2 linked regions of the Variovorax paradoxus B4 genome follow. The main gene of each other region encodes a partner of the protein of the gene in region 2 in a complex. Links are inferred from orthologs where the notes say so. Each region holds a gene or a part of one and is shown on either strand. Other genes may lie near its edges.

Region 1 (8,958 bases), 1.3 Mb from region 2 along the record:
TCTGCGGCACCGCGCCCAGCTTGGTCATGACGTCGCCGATGAGGCCGCCGCCCAGGCGCATCTTCATGCCCTTGAAATCGGCCGGCGACTTGATTTCCTTGCGGTACCAGCCGCCCATCTGGCAGCCCGTGTTGCCGCCGGCAAAGCTCAGCATGTTGTACTTGGCGTAGAACTCGTTCATGAGCTTGCGGCCGTTGCCGTGCATCATCCACGCGTTCATCTGGCGCGAGTTCAGGCCGAACGGAATGGCCGAGCCCAGCGCGAATGCGGGGTTCTTGCCGTAGAAGTAGTAGGGCACGGTGTGGCACATCTCGACCGAGCCGTTCTGCACGCCGTCCACCACGCCGAAGGGAGGCATCAGCTCGCCGCCGGCATGAACCGAGATTTCGAACTTGCCGCCCGACATGGCCCTGACCGCCTTGGCGAAGACCTCCGCGCCGCCGTAGATGGTGTCGAGCGACTTGGGAAAGCTCGATGCCAGGCGCCAGCGGACGGCCGCCTGCGCATGAACTGCGGGCGCAATGCCGGCGGCCAGAACGCCAGCGATGCCGGCGTTTTTGATGAGGGAACGACGATCCATTGAATTCACTCCGAGTGCATTGGAAAAAACGAAACGCGGCTTGTGGCCGCGTCGAGGACTTTTGTAAGTCTTGCTTATTGTAAAAACGCGCTTACACGCGGCCGGCGGGGGTTTACCCTGCGGCGGCACCGAAGCGCTGCGTGATCGAGGCGGCAATGCCGGCCGCATCGAGCCCGATCGACGCGAGCAATTTGCCCGGATCGCCATGCTCGATGAAGCGGTCGGGCAGGCCCAGTTGCAGCACCGGCCTTTGCACGTTGGCCGCCTGCAGTGCCTCGAGCACCGCACTGCCCGCGCCGCCCATGACGGCCCCCTCTTCGAGCGTGACGATGGCGTCGTGCGTGCCCGCCACCTTCAGCAGCAGCTCGACGTCGAGCGGCTTGGCCCAGCGCATGTTGACCACCGTGGCGTCGAGCGATTCGGCCGCCGTGAGCGCCGGGTACAGCAGGGTGCCGAAGGCGAGGATGGCGATGCGCTGGCCCTCCCTGCGCACTTCGCCCTTGCCGAACGGCAGCGCGTCGAGCGCGAGGTGCGGCACCACGCCGGCGCCGGCCCCGCGCGGATAACGCACGGCCACCGGGTGGTTCTGCTCGTAGGCGCTCGACAGCAGCTGGCGGCACTCGCGCTCGTCGGCCGGGCAGGCAATGCTCATGTTGGGAATGCAGCGCAGGAACGGGATGTCGTAGGCGCCCGCGTGCGTGGCGCCGTCGGCGCCCACGAGGCCGGCGCGGTCGAGCGCGAACACCACCGGCAGGTTCTGGATCGCGACGTCGTGGATCAGCTGGTCGTAGGCGCGCTGCAGGAAGGTCGAGTAGATCGCCACCACGGGCTTCAGGCCTTCGCAGGCCAGGCCCGCCGCGAAGGTGACGGCATGCTGTTCGGCAATGCCGACGTCGTAGTACCGGTCGGGAAAGCGCTGCTCGAACTCGACCAGCCCCGAGCCTTCGCGCATGGCCGGCGTGATGCCCACCAGCCGGCCGTCGTGTGCGGCCATGTCGCACAGCCACTGGCCGAAGACCTGCGTGAAGGTCTGCTTGGCCACCGCGGTGGGCTTGATCAGCCCGACCTGCGGATCGAACTTGCCGGGCCCGTGGTAGGCCACCGGATCGGCCTCGGCCAGCTTGTAGCCCTGCCCCTTCTTGGTGACCACGTGCAGGAACTGCGGGCCGTCCAGGTGCTTGAGGTTCTCGAGCGTGGGCACCAGCGAATCGAGGTCGTGGCCGTCGATGGGACCGACGTAGTTGAAGCCGAACTGCTCGAACAGCGTGGCCGGCACCACCATGCCCTTGGCATGCTGCTCGAAGCGCTTGGCCAGTTCGAACAGCGGCGGCGCGGCACGCAGCACGCTCTTGCCGACGTTCTTGGCCGCGGCGTAGAAGTTGCCGCTCATCAGCTGCGCGAGGTAGCGGTTGAGCGCACCCACGGGCGGGCTGATCGACATGTCGTTGTCGTTCAGGATCACCAGCAGCTTGCAGTCGCACACGCCGGCGTTGTTGAGCGCCTCGAAGGCCATGCCGGCCGTGAGCGCGCCGTCGCCGATGATGGCCACGGAATGGCGGTCCTCGCCCTTCTGCTTGGCCGCCATGGCCATGCCGAGCGCAGCCGAGATGCTGGTCGACGAGTGCGCCGTGCCGAAGGTGTCGTATTCGCTCTCGCTGCGCTGCGGAAAGCCCGAGATGCCCCCGATCTGGCGCAGCGTGGGCATGCGCTCGCGCCGGCCGGTCAGGATCTTGTGCGGATAGGTCTGGTGGCCCACGTCCCACACCAGGCGGTCGTGCGGCGTGTTGAACACATGGTGCAGCGCGACGGTGAGCTCGACCGTGCCGAGGTTGGAACTCAGGTGGCCGCCGGTGCGCGAGACGTTGTCGAGCACGCAGGCGCGCACCTCGTCGCACAGCTGCTTGAGCTGGGCGCGGTCGAATTGGCGGATCGGGGATGGATCGTGAAGCGTGGGAAGCAGCGCAGCCATGGGAACGTCGTGGGTCTTCTTGTCCATCTGTGAGTTGTTCATCGGTCGCGGTCGACGACCATGTGGGCCAGCGCGCGCAAGGCCGCGGTATCGGCAAGGCCGCTGCGGTCCAGCGCCGCAAGCGATTCGGCCAGCAGCTGCCTCGCCTGCGCACGCGCGCCGTCGAGGCCCCACAGCGAAACATAGGTGGGCTTGTCGGCGGCCGCATCCTTGCCGGCCGTCTTGCCGAGGGTCTGCGAATCGGCCGTGACGTCGAGAATGTCGTCGACCACCTGGAACGCCAGGCCGATGGCGGCGCCGTAGTCGCGCAGGGCGGCCAGCGCATCGGATGCCACGGCACCGGCACAGGCCGCGCCCATCTCGACGCTGCCCTGCAGCAGCGCGCCGGTTTTCAGGCGGTGCATTTCGCGCAGCTGCGCTTCGTTCAGCGCCAGGCCCACACTGGCCAGGTCGATGGCCTGCCCGCCCGCCATGCCCTGGCTGCCCGCGGCACGCGCGAGCAACCGGCACAGCATGGCCTGGATCGATGCGGGAATCTCGTCGCCGTCGGGCGTCAGCAGCTCGAAGGCCAGGGCCTGCAAGGCATCGCCGGCCAGCAGCGCATCGGCTTCGCCGAACTTCACGTGCACCGTGGGCTTGCCACGCCGCAGCACGTCGTTGTCCATGCTCGGCAGGTCGTCGTGCACCAGCGAGTAGGCGTGGATCAGTTCCGTTGCACAGGCCGCGCGCAGCGCCGCAGCCGCATTGCCGCCGACCGCTTCGCTCGCGGCCAGCACCAGGAGCGGCCGCAGCCGCTTGCCGCCGTCCAGCACGGCATAGCGCATGGCATCGCCGAGCAGCACCGGCGCATCGACGCCGACCCAGCGCGAAAGCGCCGCCTCGACGCGCGCCAGGTACGGGTCGCTCCAGCTGGCCAGGCGTGCAGCATCCCATTCCACCGCTTTAACCGCGCTCATTCGGCGGTCCAGGGCTTGAGGCTGCCCGCGTCGAGCACCTTGATCTGGTCTTCGACCGCCTGGAGCTTTTCGCGGCAGAAGGCGAGCAGCGCCGCACCGCGCTGGTAGCTGCCGAGCAACTGGTCGAGCGGCAACTGGCCCGACTCGAGTTCTGCAACCAATTGTTCCAACTCCTGGAGCCCGGCTTCGTAGCTGGCCGGCAGCGGCCCCGTGTCGGGCGTGGCTGCCGGGCTGGACGTGGAGGAAGAAGGGACCTTGGGCATGCGAGACAACGAGTGTGAAACCGCGCATTTTAGGGCGGGGAACCAAACGGGCGCCGGCATGTGGCGCGCCACGGGCACTGTGCTGCCCCCTTGGGTACAATCCTGGCTTCCCATGCCGGCCAACCCGGCACAACTCTTCGGGCCGTCGCCCTCCAGACGGCGCCTTCCGTCTTTTCCTTTTTTCTCCCTGTGGGGAGCTTGGTCAGGTCCTCCATGTCTGATTTAAGTCTTCAACTGCAGCAGGCCACGAGCCAACTTCCAGTTTCCGCGTACTTCGACGAGTCGCTCTATGCGCGCGAAATGCAAACGCTGTTCGCGCACGGCCCGCGCTACGTGGGCCACCGGCTTGCCGTGCCCGAGCCCGGCAACTTCCACACCCTGCCGCAGGAGCACCAGGGCCGCGCGCTGGTGCACACGCCCAAGGGCGTGGAACTCATTTCCAACGTGTGCCGCCACCGGCAGGCGCTGATCCTGCAGGGCCGCGGCCAGCTCGACAGCCAGACCGGCGGCAACATCGTGTGCCCGCTGCACCGCTGGACCTATGCGGCGAGCGACGCGCGCACCACGGGCACGCTGATCGGCGCGCCGCACTTCCAGCAGGACCCCTGCCTCAACCTGCACAACTATCCGCTCACCGAGTGGAACGGCCTGCTGTTCGAACGCGGCCCCGACGGCGGCGGGCGCGACGTGGCGGCCGACATGGCCGAACTCGGCCCGCGTGCCGACCTCGACTTCACGGGCTACGCGCTCGACCGGGTCGAGCTGCACGAGTGCAACTACAACTGGAAGACCTTCATCGAGGTCTACCTCGAGGACTACCACGTCGGCCCGTTCCATCCCGGCCTGGGCAGCTTCGTCACCTGCGACGACCTGCGCTGGGAGTTCAACCGCAACTTCTCGGTGCAGACCGTGGGCGTGGCCAACCGGCTCGGCCGCGCGGGCAGCCCCATCTACCAGAAGTGGCAGGAGCAGCTGCTCAAGTACCGCGAAGGCAAGCCGCCCAAGTACGGCGCCATCTGGCTCACCTACTACCCGCACGTGATGGTCGAGTGGTATCCGCACGTGCTCACCGTGTCGACGCTGCATCCGGTGAGCCCCACCAGGACGCTCAACATGATCGAGTTCTTCTACCCCGAGGAAATCGTGGCCTTCGAGCGCGAATTCGTCGAGGCCCAGCAGGCCGCCTACATGGAAACCTGCGTGGAAGACGACGAGATCGCCGAGCGCATGGACGCCGGCCGCCGCGCGCTCATGCTGCGCGGCGACGACGAGAGCGGCCCCTACCAGAGCCCGATGGAAGACGGCATGCAGCAGTTCCACGAGTGGTACCGCAGCGCGATGCAGAACAACGCCTGAGCCGAGCAGTGCAAGCACTCTGGATGGTGCTCGGCGCCTTTTTGTTCGCCACCATGAGCGTGGTCGTGAAGATCGCCTCGGCCTGGTTCAACAGCGGCGAGATGGTGCTCGGGCGCGGCCTGATCGGCATCGTGTTCCTGTGGCTGCTGGCGCGCAACCGCGGCGTCTCCATGGCCACCCGCTACCCCGGCATGCATGCCTGGCGCAGCACCATCGGCGTGGTGTCGCTCGGCGCGTGGTTCTATGCCATTGCCCACATGCCGCTGGCCACGGCCGTCACGCTCAACTACATGAGCAGCGTGTGGATCGCGGCCTTCCTGGTCGGCGGCGCGCTGCTGGCCTGGGTGCCGGTGCCCGGGCGCGATGGCCGCATCGAGCGCCCGCCGCTGCAGGGCACGCTCGCGCTGACCGTGCTCGCGGGCTTCGTCGGCGTGGTGCTGATGCTCAAGCCTTCGGTCAGCGGCAGCGACGGCTTCGCGGGGATGCTGGGCCTGCTGTCGGGCCTCACGGCCGCATTCGCCTACATGCAGGTGGTGGCGCTGTCGCGCATCGGCGAACCCGAGCTGCGCACGGTGTTCTATTTCGCGGCCGGCTCGGCCGTGGCCGGCGCTTTCGCCACGGCTGCCACCGGGTTTTCGGACGGAAACTCCTGGACGTGGCAGCATGCGCTGTGGCTGCTGCCGATCGGCCTCCTGGCGGCTCTCGGGCAGCTTTGCATGACGCGCGCCTACGCCACGGCCAAGACGCAGGCCGGTACGCTCCTGGTGGCCAACCTGCAGTACTCCGGCATCATCTTTGCGGCGTTCTACAGCGTGGTGCTGTTCGACGACCGCATCGACGCCGCCGGCTGGGCCGGCATGGCGCTCATCATCGTGAGCGGCATTGCGGCCACCGTGCTGCGCCAGCGTGCAGTGCCCAAGGCGCCGGCCGAAGAACACTGATCCGCATCGAACCCGTCGACAACGAAGGAACCCCGCCATGTGCACCACCCTCGTCAGCGTCGAACAACTCCAGCAGCTGCAGGCTGGCGACGTGCCCCTCATGGTCTTCGACTGCAGCTTCGACCTCATGAAGCCCGAAGCCGGCGCGCAGCAATATGCCGCTGCGCACATCCCCGGCGCACTGCATGCCGACCTCGACGCCCACCTCAGCGCGAAGCACGGCGTGCCCGGCTCGCATGGCGACGTGGTCATTGCGCAGGAAGACGGCGTGCCGGCCTCGGGCGGGCGCCATCCGCTGCCGAGCCGCGAGAGGTTCGCGGCCTGGCTGTCGAGCATCGGCTTTTCCAACAACATGCAGGCCGTGGCGTACGACCGCAACGGCGCCAACTATTGCGGCCGGCTCTGGTGGATGCTCAAGTGGATGGGCCACGATGCCGTGGCCGTGCTCGACGGCGGCCTGCAGGCGTGGCAGGCCGCGGGCGGCGAAGTCACGAACCGCGAGGAGCCGGCGCACTTCCAGTCGAACTTCGTGCCGGGCGAACCGCTGGCAAGGCTCGTGACCACCGACGCCGTGGTGCGCCGGCTCGGCCAGCCTGACCAGAACCTGATCGACGCGCGTGCCGCCGCACGTTATCGCGGAGAGGTGGAACCTCTGGACCCCATCGCGGGTCACATCCCCGGGGCTCTGAACCGGCCCTTCGCCGAGAACCTCGGCCCCGACGGCAAGTTCAAGCCGGCATCGCAATTGCGCGCCGAGTTCGACGCGCTGCTCGCGGGACGCGATCCGGCGACGGTCGTCCATCAATGCGGCAGCGGCGTGAGCGCTGTGCCCAACCTGCTCGCGATGCAGATCGCGGGCCTTGGGACGACAGCGCTCTATGCCGGCAGCTGGAGCGAATGGAGCAACACGCCGGGGCTGCCGACCCGGCAAGGCGCAGAACCATGAAACAGATCCGACTTCGACGCATTTCATCCGGCTTCGCATTCGCCGCGGCACTGTTCGCAGCCCCCTTTCTTTCCGCCCAGGCCCAGCAGCAGCATGCGCATGTGCACGGCCAGCTCAAGCTCGACGTGGCCATCGACGGCCCCACGGTCGTGATCAACATGGAGTCCCCGCTCGACAACATCGTCGGCTTCGAGCGCGCGCCCAAGACCGATGCCGAGAAGAAGACCGCCGAGGACGCCATCGCCCAGCTGCGCGCGGCCGACAAGCTCTTTGCCATCGACCCGGCCGCCAACTGCAAGCTCGGCCCGGTCGAGCTGCGCTCCAGCGCACTGGGCCTCGGCAGTCCCGACCCGGGCGAGCCCGCGGGCCATGCCGACCTCGACGCCACTTTTTCCTTCAACTGCACCAACGCGGCCGCGGCAAAGTTCATCGACGTGAATCTTTTCTCCGCCTTCAAGGGCACGCGCCAGATCGATTCGCAGATTGCTTCCGCACAAGGCCAGTTCAAGCGCCAGCTCAAGCGCCCGGCAGGCGCGCAGGCCGCCCAGCCCGTTCGCCTGACCTGGGGCAAGTGACGCTGTGAGCACCGTCCCCCAGGGCGAGGCCGCGCCATTGCGCGTGGTGCTCGCCGCCGAAGGGCTGCGCTTCTCGTGGCCCGGCATGCCAAAGCCATGCATCGACATCGAGGCCTTGCGCATCACCGCGGGCGAGGCGGTCTTCCTGCACGGCCCGAGCGGTTGCGGCAAGAGCACGCTGCTGTCGCTGCTGGCCGGCGTGCTGGTGGCGGACGAAGGCCGCGTCTCGCTGCTGGGGCACGACTGGTCGCAGCTCTCGGGCGCCGCGCGCGACCGCTGCCGCGTCGCCCACGTCGGCTACATCTTTCAGCAATTCAACCTGCTGCCGTATCTGAGCGTGCTCGACAACGTGCTGCTGCCCTGCCGCTTCTCGCAGCGGCGCGAGTCCCAGGCCGCGCGGGGAGGCAGCGCGCGCGAAGAGGCCGAGCACCTGCTCGAGCAGATGGGGCTCGACCGCAGCCTGTGGAAGCGCCAGGCGATGCAGCTCTCCGTGGGCCAGCAGCAGCGCGTGGCCGCTGCGCGCGCGCTCATCGGCCAGCCCGAAGTGGTGATTGCCGACGAACCCACCTCCGCACTCGACGAAGACCGGCGCGAAGCGTTTCTCGACGTGCTGCTGACGGCCTGCGCCGTGAACAACAGCGCGCTCGTGTTCGTGAGCCACGACCAGCGCATTGCGCAGCGTTTTGCGCGGCATGTGCTGCTGCCCGAGATCAACCGCGCGGCGCCGGCGGCCATGGCGGCGGACAGCTGAGATGAAGGCGCTTTTTTCCATCGCCTGGCGCAGCGCCTGGAACCGGCGCTTCACGCTGGCGCTCACGGTGTTCTCGATCGCGCTGTCGACCTTCCTCTTGCTCGGCGTCGAGCGCATCCGCACCGAACTGCGCGAGAACTTCGCATCGTCCGTCTCGGGCACCGACCTGATCGTCGGCGCGCGCACCGGCTCCACGCAGCTGCTGCTGTACTCGGTGTTCCGCATCGGCGCGGCCACCAACAACATCTCGTGGAAGAGCGTGCAGGCGCTGGCCGCGCACCCCGGCGTCGACTGGGTGGTGCCGCTCTCGCTGGGCGATTCGCACCGCGGCTTCGCGGTGCTGGCCACCTCGCCCGAGTACTTCACGCGCTTTCGCTACGGCAACCGCCAGTCGCTCGCGCTGCGCGAAGGCAAGCCCTTCAGCGCGCTGTTCGATGCGGTGGTGGGCGCCGAGGTGGCCGACAAGCTCGGCTACCACGTCGGCCAGAAGATCACGCTCGCGCACGGCAGCGGCGAACTCAATGCGGCCGAGCATGCCGACAAGCCCTTCACCGTGGTGGGCGTGCTCGCGCGCACCGGCACGCCGGTCGACCGCACGGTGCACATCGGCCTCGAGGCGAT
Region 2 (9,271 bases):
GCGGTGTGCCGGCCTTCACGGCGGCGCGCAGCATGTCGCCGGTCGAAATTTGAGGAATGCCGTATTTCTGGCAGATGAAGGCCGCTTGCGTGCCTTTGCCCGCCCCGGGCGCGCCCAGCAAAATTAGTCTCATGGTGTCCTCGGACGGTTCTTCGATTTTGTGTCGCGCCAAGCGTCAGCCCAGGAGCCGAGCAAGGCGGAATTGCGTCGAGGATAGCATGCGAGCGCGTACAGAATTTCCGCCGCCACCCCCGGTGCAGCGTACTTTTTCAGCGTGCCGGACCGGCCGCAAAGATCGCGCGCACGCGCTCGAGGTCTTCGGGGGTATCGATGCCGGGCCCCGGCGCGGCTCGGCTGACGTGCACCGCGATGCGGTGCCCATGCCACAGCGCGCGCAGCTGTTCGAGCGCTTCGGTGGCCTCGATGGGCGCAGGCGTCAACGAAGGAAAGCTGCGCACGAAACCGGCGCGGTATCCGTAGATACCGATATGCCGCAGCGGTGCCGGGATGGGCAGCACGGACGGCGGCGCACGGTTCGCGGAACCGTCGCGCCACCACGGGATGGGCGCGCGGCTGAAGTACAGCGCGTTGCCCTGTGCGTCGAGCACCACTTTCACCACGTTCGGGTTGAGGAAGTCGTCGAGCGAATCGATCTCGTGGGCCGCCGTGCTCATGGCGGCTTCCGGATGCGTCGCCAGCGCGGATGCCACGGCGTTGATGAGCGCGGGATCGATCAGTGGTTCGTCGCCCTGTACGTTGACGACGATGTCGTCGCCGTCCAGGCCCAGTTGTTCGCAGGCTTCGGCCAGGCGGTCGGAGCCGCTGGGGTGGTCCTGGCGGGTCAGGATGGCTTCCACGCCATGCTTTTCGCATGCCTTGACGATGGCCGCGTCGTCCCCGGCCACCACCACGCGCACGGCCGCGGACTGGCTTGCCCGCCGGGCCACGCGCACCACCATGGGCAGGCCGGCGATGTCGGCCAGCGGTTTGTTGGGCAGCCGCGTCGAGGCAAGGCGGGCCGGCACCAGAACGGTAAAGCTCACAGCCCCAGCTCTTCGTCGGACAGCGTGCGGGCTTCGTTCTCGAGCAGCACGGGAATACCGTCGCGCACCGGGTAGGCGAGGCGTGCGCTGCGCGAGCAGAGCTCCTGCTTCTCGGCGTTCCAGGTCAACGGGCCCTTGGTGACGGGGCAGACGAGCAATTCAAGCAGCTTGGGATCCATCGAGCGATGATAGCTTTGCGTCGAGCGCGGTGAAGAATTCCGGCGACGGTGCAAAGTGCAGCGGCACGGCAAGCGCGTCGGGGGCCTTGGGCCAGAGCTTGACGGCATCTTTTTCGGTACAGACAAGGCGGCGTCCGACGTGGGCGGGGCGCTGCCAGCCGTCGAAATCGCAGTGGTCCGGCAGGGCGATCGTCTCGGAAAGCGTCAATCCGCGCGCTCGCAGCATGTCGAAGAACGCTTCGGGCCGTGCAATGGCCGCCAGCGCGATCACCGGTTCGCCGGCAAGCGCATCGAGCGGGATGCGTTTCCCGTCGCTCGCCACGGCGTCCTGCGCCAGCGCGCGGGTCGCGGTGTACCCGCTCTCGAACGCGGGGTGCTCTCCACTGTGGAGCACCAGGTCGCACGGGCGCGGCCAGCGCTCGCGCAGCGGGCCCGCGGGCAACCGCCAGCCGTTGCCCACGCCGCGATCGTCGAACACGCAAATCTCGATGTCGCGCGCAAGCGCCAGGTGCTGCAGCCCGTCGTCGCTCACGATGATCTGCGTGGCCGGATGCCGGGCGAGCAGGGCGCGCGCGGCCTCGATGCGGCGTTGCGCCACGAACACGGGCGCGCCGGTGGCACGGCGAATCAGGAGCGGTTCGTCGCCGACATCCTGGGCATTGCTCCCATCAAGCACTTCGCGGCAGTCGTCGGTGCGGCGGCCGTAGCCGCGCGACACCACGCCGGCTTGGAGGCCGCGGGCCTGCAAGTGCCGGACCACCGCCATCACGACCGGGGTCTTGCCGGCGCCGCCGGCAATCACGTTGCCCACCACGATCACCGGCACCCGGACGCGTTCGGTCGTGCGCCATCCCTTCCGGTAGAGCCAGCGCCGCAGCCCGAAAAGCGCCGCGTAGGCAAGCGACAGGGGCCACAGCAGGCAGGCCAGGACGCTGCGGTGCAGCCAGGCACGCTGCAGCCGCGAGGCCGGCGCAGCGATCGAGCCGGTTGTGCCGGTGGTGCTGCGGCGCTGCGACGGCACTCAGTGCCCTGCTTGCGCCGTCGACTGGGCTGCGAAAGTGATCTGCACCAGGCCCACGCGGCGCGCGGCTTCCATCACCGTGATCACGGCCTGGTGCGGGCTGCTGGCGTCGGCGCTGATGATGACCACGCTGTCCTTGCCGCCGGTGGCTGCCGCCCCCAGCGCCGCAGCCACGGTGTCCACGTTGCGGTCTGCCACGGGTTTCTTGTTGATCGAGTAGCGGCCGTCGGCGGATACCGCAACGATCACTTCCTTGGGATAGTCGCGCTGCGAATCGACGTCCGCCGTCGGCAGGCGCAGCTGCATCTCCGTGAACTTGCTGTAGGTGGTCGACAGCATCAGGAAGATCAGGATGACCAGCAGCACGTCGATGAACGGGATCAGGTTGATCTCCGGCTCGTCGCGCCCGCCGTGGCGAAACTGCATGCGGCCGCGAGTCATGGCAAGCCTCCGCCGGGCAGAGCAGCACACGCAGTGGCAAGCGTGGGGGCCATCATTTCCGCAATGCGTTCAGGTGACGCGCGAAGCGCTCGCCCGACAGTTCCAGGTTGAGCAGGTATTCGTCGACCCGGCTGCGGAAATAGCGCCAGAAGATCAAGGTCGGAATGGCCACGATCAGGCCGAAAGCCGTGTTGTAGAGCGCGATCGAAATGCCGTGCGCCAACTGCGCGGGATTCCCGGAGCCCACCGCGCCGCTCCCGGGCGACTGCGACCCGAAGATCTCGATCATGCCGATGACCGTGCCCAGCAGGCCGAGCAGCGGCGCCGCCGATGCAATGGTGGCCAGCGCCGGCAGGTAGCGCTCCAGCTTGTGCGCCACGGTGCGGCCCGAGGCCTCCATGGCTGCGCGCAGGTCGTCCTCGGTGCAGCGCGGATTGGCATTGAGCGCCCGCAGGCCGGCGGCCAGCACCTGTCCGAGCATCGAGTTGTGTTCGAGCTTGGTCACCACGTCGGGCCCCGGCACGGAGCCGTGAGACACGGTGATGGCTTCATCGAGCAGCTTGGGCGGCAGAACCCTCACGGTCTTGAGGCTTGTGAAACGTTCGATAACCAGCGCGAGCGCGATGATCGAACAAGCGAGCAATGGCCAAATCGGCCAGCCCGCGGCAACTATGATGGAAAACAAGGAATCCTCCGGCCCCGTAGACTGCAAATGCGCGGCGATTATCCACCGAGGCCAACATTGCCACGCGGCTTGTTTGCATGTCAGCGAAGACGCACAGATTCTGTGGATAACTTTGTGATTAACCCGCTGCGCAACTTGTCCGGACCCGCATGGGACGGGCCTCCCGCTAGATCGATTGAATTTTGAGCAGTTCTTTTTCCAATGAAATCAACAGCTTGCACGACAAACCGTGCACCTGTTCCGTACTGGGGCCGCGGCACCGAGGACGGGCAACCCACTGTGGAAGAGTGGCCGCCGGCTGCACGGGCGTCTTGTGACCCTGCGTGACTCGAATCCAACGCCAGGCCCGCGGATCTGGGCTGTCGGCGCGCTGTGCCGGGCGGTTGCCGATGCGCTCGACGCGCGCTTCAATCCGGTCGCGGTGCGCGGGGAAATTTCCGGCTTCTCGCGCGCCTCGAGCGGACATTGTTACTTCGCTCTCAAGGACCCGTCCGGCCAACTGCGCTGCGCGATGTTCCGGCGCGCGGCGGGCTTGCTCGACTTTTCGCCGCGCGACGGCGACCAGGTCGAGGTGCGCGGGCGCCTCGCGGTGTACGAACCGCGCGGCGACCTGCAATTGGTGGTCGAAAGCCTGCAGCGCGCCGGCCAGGGCGCGCTGTTCGAGCAATTCCTGCAGCGCAAGGCGCGGCTCGAAGCCGAAGGGCTCTTCGATGCGCAGCGCAAGCGGGCGCTGCCGGTCATGCCGCGCGCAGTGGGCCTCGTGACCTCGCTCGGCGCCGCGGCGCTGCACGACGTGGTCACGGCGCTGCGGCGCCGCGTGCCTCACATTCCCGTGGTCCTGGCGCCGGCAGCGGTGCAGGGCGCCAATGCGCCGGCGGAACTCGTGCGTGCGCTGCAATCGCTGTACACGCTGGAGCCGGCCGTCGACGTGATCCTGCTGGTGCGCGGGGGCGGCTCCATCGAGGATCTCTGGGCCTTCAACGACGAAACCCTGGCGCGCACCATCGTTCAAAGCCCGGTTCCGCTGATTTGCGGCGTCGGCCACGAAACAGACTTCACCATTGCCGATTTCTGCGCCGACCTGCGCGCGCCCACGCCCACCGCGGCGGCGGAACTCGTCAGCGCGCCCCAGGCGATGTGGCTCGGTGCGCTCGATCTCCTGGGCGACCGGCTCGACGGCGCGTTGGGGCAGCGCCTCGATGTGCTGGGGCAGCGCCTCGACCAAGCGGCAGGGCGCCTGGGGCGGCCCTCGACGCTGGTGGCGCGCCAGCAGCTTCGGCTCGCGCACCATTCGCAGCGGCTGCGTTATGCGGTGCTGTCCAGGGCCGAGCGCCTCGCCCATGTGCCGCGCGCGATCTCCGCTGATTTCCCGCTCAAGCTCGAACGCGCACTGGCTCAGCGTCGCGAGCGGCTGGAACGGGTGGCCTTGCGCCTGCGGCTGCTCGATCCTGCGCTGGTGCTGCAGCGCGGCTATGCCTGGCTCACCGGTGCCGATGGGCGTGCGATCGTCAGCGCCAAGAAGCTGAGTCCGGGCGACGCAGTGGTCGCTCGGCTCTCGGATGGGTCGGTCGACCTGACCGTGACGCCCGGCAAAACGGGAACGCGTCCGACGCCGGACCGGTAATTCCTTTCTAGAATCCCTAATTCCCCACAACCAACCCACGAGAAAAAACCATGGAACATGTGCTCCCACCCCTGCCATACGCCCTCGACGCGCTGGCACCCGAGTACTCGAAGGAAACCCTCGAGTACCACTACGGCAAGCACCACAATGCCTACGTGGTGAACCTCAACAACCTGCAAAAGGGCACCGAATTCGAATCGATGACGCTCGAGGAGATCGTCAAGAAGTCCAGCGGCGGCATCTACAACAACGCCGCCCAGATCTGGAACCACACCTTCTTCTGGAACTGCATGAAGCCCCAGGGCGGCGGCGCTCCGAGCGGTGCGCTGGCCAAGGCCATCGATGCCAAGTGGGGCAGCTACGACGCCTTCAAGGAAGCGTTCGTGAAGTCGGCCGTGGGCAACTTCGGCTCGGGCTGGACCTGGCTGGTGAAGAAGGCCGACGGCTCGCTGGACATCGTGAACATGGGTGCCGCGGGCACGCCGCTGACCACCGGCGACACCCCGGTGCTGACGGTGGACGTCTGGGAGCACGCCTACTACATCGACTACCGCAACCTGCGCCCGAAGTTCGTGGAGACCTTCCTGGCCAAGCTGGCGAACTGGGACTTCGCGGCAAAGAACTTCGGCTGAACCGGGTTCTCCATTGAAAAAGCCGACCCTCGGGTCGGCTTTTTCATGGGCCCGCGCAGGCGAGCGCTCAGCGCCTCGAAGCGGCAAACAGTTCGCCGCCGAGCTTGGCACCCTTCTTGATGTTTTTCTTCGCGAACCAGCCCTGGTTCATTTCGAGCACGAAGCGCACGGGCTCCTCGGAACAGTGGGAGTTCTCGGTCATCGGCTCCATGTCGACCAGATTGACGACGCGGCCATCGTCCGCCACGAAGGCGGCAGTCAGCGGCAGCAGCGTGTTCCTCATCCAGAAGCACTGGGTGGCCGGTTGCTCGAAGACAAAGATCATGCCTTCGGACTGAGGCATCTCCTTGCGGAACATCAAGCCGATCTCGCGCTGCCTAGGCGTCTGCGCGACTTGCGCATCGATCTTGTACAAGCCGACGGACAGCTTGGTGCGTTGCAGGTCGGTCTGGGGTTGCTGCTGTGCCTGCGCGGAACCCATCATGGAGGCGGCAAGCAGGAGCAGGGCGGCAAAACGCTGGAACATCGGGGCTTCTTTCAGGGCGGGTCCAAGGACGCAAGGCCAATAAAAATGCCCGCTGATGCGGGCATTGCCGGTGGGATTGGCAGCTTACACCTTCTTGGCTGCAGCCGTGTGCGCCTTGGCCACGTGGTGGCGAGCCTTGTGCTTCTTGACGGCGTGCTTCATCGGTTGCTTCGCCTTGTGGACGACGGCAGGTGCGGCCGGCGCCGGTGCGGGCGGGGTTTGTGCAAATGCGCCGGCTGCGAAGAGACCGGCGACGAGGGCTGCGAGCAGCTTGTTCATGGGACATCCTTTGAGATTGTTGATATGGATCACCTCCCGTTGGAAGGTGAACCTTCAACGCGACAGCCGCTCGGCCCGGTTGACAGCAGTCTCGTTGCCGCAGGCGAAAAAAAAGCGCTCCGGAGAGCGCTTTTTCGTACGGCGTTGGCCGACTTACTGGGGCGTGCCGCCTTGGGTCGACTTGCGCTTCACGCTGCCGTCCTTGTTGCGGCGGCGCTGATCGCGCGTGCTGGCGCGTTTTTCGCCAGCGACTGCAGCCTTGTCGGTACCGACCGCGCCGCCTTCGGGCGTCTTGGCGATGTCGCCGGCGGGAGCCGCCACTTGACCAGCGGGCTTGGCTTCCTTCTTGGCTTCGGCGCGGGCTTGCGACTTGCTGTTGGTGGCGTTCCCTTGCTCGGGCGTGGTGCCGGTTGGGTTCTGGGCGTAGGCGCCAGCGGCGAACAGGCCAGCGATCATGACTGCGAGAATTTTGCTCATTGATGATTCCTCTATCGAGAATTGGTTGGAAACGCCTCCCGGCGAGCAGAAGGTCAGCCACTAACGAGGCCGTTGCCTCGCAGGTTGACAAACGCCAGCTGATGGGTTGCGTCTAAAATGTACAGCGATTTGTTCGCGGGCTGTACAGCGATTCCCCATCGCTGTCTGAATTCGCAGACAGTCGTCCGAATTACGTCACTCCCGGAGTCATTCCCCCTCATGTCCAGCTACCAGCACATCAAAGTCCCGGCCGAAGGCCAGAAGATCACGGTCAACGCCGACAACTCGCTCAATGTGCCTGATCAGCCGATCATTCCCTTCATCGAAGGCGACGGCACGGGTCTGGACATCACCCCGGTGATGCTCAAGGTGGTGGATGCCGCAGTGGCCAAGGCCTACGGCGGCAAGAAGAAGATCCACTGGATGGAAGTCTATGCCGGCGAAAAGTCGACCAAGGTCTACGGCCCCGACGTCTGGCTGCCCGAAGAAACGCTGCACGCCGTGCGCGACTACGTGGTTTCCATCAAGGGCCCGCTGACCACGCCGGTCGGCGGCGGCATCCGCTCGCTGAACGTCGCGCTGCGCCAGGAACTCGACCTCTACGTCTGCCTGCGCCCCATCCAGTATTTCGAAGGCGTGCCCAGCCCGGTGCGCGAGCCCCACAAGACCAACATGGTCATCTTCCGCGAGAACTCGGAAGACATCTACGCCGGCATCGAGTTCGAAGCCGAAAGCGACAAGGCCAAGAAGCTCATCAAGTTCCTGCAGGACGAACTGGGCGTCAAGAAGATCCGCTTCCCCAACACTTCGGGCATCGGCGTCAAGCCCGTGTCGAAGGAAGGCACCGAGCGCCTCGTGCGCAAGGCGCTGCAATACGCTGTGGACAACGACAAGCCCAGCGTCACCATCGTGCACAAGGGCAACATCATGAAGTTCACCGAAGGTGGCTTCCGCGACTGGGCCTATGCCTTGGCGGCCAAGGAGTTCGGTGCCGAACTGATCGACGGCGGCCCCTGGATGAAGTTCAAGAATCCCAAGACGGGCAAGGAAATCACCGTCAAGGACAGCATCGCCGACGCATTCCTGCAGCAGATTCTCCTGCGCCCCGCAGAATACAGCGTGATTGCCACGCTCAATCTGAACGGCGACTATGTGTCCGACGCGCTGGCGGCCCAGGTGGGCGGCATCGGCATTGCCCCCGGCGCGAACCTGAGCGACACCGTCGCCATGTTCGAAGCCACCCACGGCACGGCTCCCAAGTACGCCGGCAAGGACTACGTGAACCCCGGTTCCGAGATCCTCTCGGCCGAAATGATGCTGCGCCACATGGGCTGGACCGAAGCGGCCGACCTGATCATCAGCTCGATGGAAAAGTCGATCGCCAGCAAGAAGGTCACCTATGACTTCGCCCGCCTGATGGACGGCGCCACGCAAGTGAGCTGCTCGGGCTTCGGCCAGGTCATGATCGACCACATGTAATTGCGCGAGCAGCCGCGTTCCGGCGCCCGCGGGTGCCGGTGAGCCAGGGCCCTCGAGATCTTCCCGATCTCGAGGGCTTTTCTTCTTCTTCTTCTTCCGGCCCGCAAGACCGGGGCAGGTTCGCGAAATGGAACACCTTGCTCCAAATCCCCATTTTTTTCAAAGCGGGTGCCGCGTAATATTTACGCTGCGGGGCAGGCGAAAGGCAGATCTTTTTTGCATCGTCTGTGGTGTCGCACACGACGCAAGCCTCTTGATTTGTCGAATACGCGCCACCAAGTCTTCTTGCGCCGGCACGGTGCTTGCACGCTCTATAGAATCTTTTTTATGGCAACGAGAATTCCCAAGACTCCCAGCACTCCGCCGGCCCAGAAACCGGCCGGGGATGACGGAGATTCGGTCGTTCTGGAGCGGCGTCCGCAAAAAACCGCGCCGCCTCAGATGTACCAGGTCGTCATGCTGAACGACGACTACACGCCCATGGAGTTCGTGATCGTCGTGCTGCAGGAATATTTCAACAAGGATCGCGAAACCGCGACCCAGATCATGCTCAAGATCCATCTCGATGGCCGCGGAGTTTGTGGGGTTTATTCCCGCGATCTGGCGGCCACCAAGGTCAATCAGGTGATGGAGGCTGCGCATCAGGCCGGGCACCCGCTGCAGTGCGTCAGCGAACCCGTTGCGTGAACCAGTTGAATTGCGCGCGCTCAAACCCATCTGAGAATTTATTTACAGCAAGGCAAAAGGAAATCACATGATTGCCCAGGAACTGGAAGTCAGCTTGCACATGGCCTTCGTCGAGGCCAGGCAGCAGCGCCACGAGTTCATCACCGTGGAGCATCTGTTGCTCGCTTTGCTGGACAACCCGAGCGCCGCAGAGGTTCT

What was found.
Region 1: the proteins of xseA (region 2) and VAPA_RS08220 are in contact, whole or in part, in a cryo-EM structure (PDB 8TXR), measured with the Escherichia coli proteins. The link is inferred for Variovorax paradoxus B4 from one-to-one orthologs.

Annotation. Positions count from the first base shown.
Region 1 is NC_022247.1:1,794,085-1,803,042, reverse strand. What follows is about bases 2,136-4,821. They hold VAPA_RS08220 (exodeoxyribonuclease VII small subunit), read right to left. Parts: upstream 3,769-4,821; coding sequence 3,502-3,768; downstream 2,136-3,501. Other genes in these bases: VAPA_RS08215 (aromatic ring-hydroxylating oxygenase subunit alpha), read left to right, coding at 3,982-4,821; VAPA_RS08225 (polyprenyl synthetase family protein), read right to left, coding at 2,588-3,505; dxs (1-deoxy-D-xylulose-5-phosphate synthase), read right to left, coding at 2,136-2,549. Also shown: TRAP transporter substrate-binding protein DctP, read right to left, coding at 1-580; more of dxs, read right to left, coding at 693-2,135; more of VAPA_RS08215, read left to right, coding at 4,822-5,124; VAPA_RS08210 (DMT family transporter), read left to right, coding at 5,148-6,065; VAPA_RS08205 (sulfurtransferase), read left to right, coding at 6,103-7,011; VAPA_RS08200 (DUF2796 domain-containing protein), read left to right, coding at 7,008-7,586; VAPA_RS08195 (ABC transporter ATP-binding protein), read left to right, coding at 7,591-8,337; VAPA_RS08190 (ABC transporter permease), read left to right, coding at 8,339-8,958. UniProt on the Escherichia coli protein: Bidirectionally degrades single-stranded DNA into large acid-insoluble oligonucleotides, which are then degraded further into small acid-soluble oligonucleotides.
Region 2 is NC_022247.1:3,067,987-3,077,257, reverse strand. Bases 2,839-5,837 are described here. They hold xseA (exodeoxyribonuclease VII large subunit), read left to right. Parts: upstream 2,839-3,682; coding sequence 3,683-4,993; downstream 4,994-5,837. Other genes in these bases: VAPA_RS14300 (DUF192 domain-containing protein), read right to left, coding at 5,693-5,837; VAPA_RS14305 (superoxide dismutase), read left to right, coding at 5,044-5,625; VAPA_RS14315 (MotA/TolQ/ExbB proton channel family protein), read right to left, coding at 2,839-3,369. In the rest of the region: adk (adenylate kinase), read right to left, coding at 1-133; kdsB (3-deoxy-manno-octulosonate cytidylyltransferase), read right to left, coding at 270-1,043; VAPA_RS14330 (Trm112 family protein), read right to left, coding at 1,040-1,222; lpxK (tetraacyldisaccharide 4'-kinase), read right to left, coding at 1,203-2,243; VAPA_RS14320 (ExbD/TolR family protein), read right to left, coding at 2,244-2,669; more of VAPA_RS14315, read right to left, coding at 2,737-2,838; more of VAPA_RS14300, read right to left, coding at 5,838-6,151; VAPA_RS14295 (hypothetical protein), read right to left, coding at 6,236-6,430; VAPA_RS14290 (hypothetical protein), read right to left, coding at 6,584-6,907; icd (NADP-dependent isocitrate dehydrogenase), read left to right, coding at 7,127-8,386; ATP-dependent Clp protease adapter ClpS, read left to right, coding at 8,714-9,073; ATP-dependent Clp protease ATP-binding subunit ClpA, read left to right, coding at 9,141-9,271. UniProt on the Escherichia coli protein: Bidirectionally degrades single-stranded DNA into large acid-insoluble oligonucleotides, which are then degraded further into small acid-soluble oligonucleotides.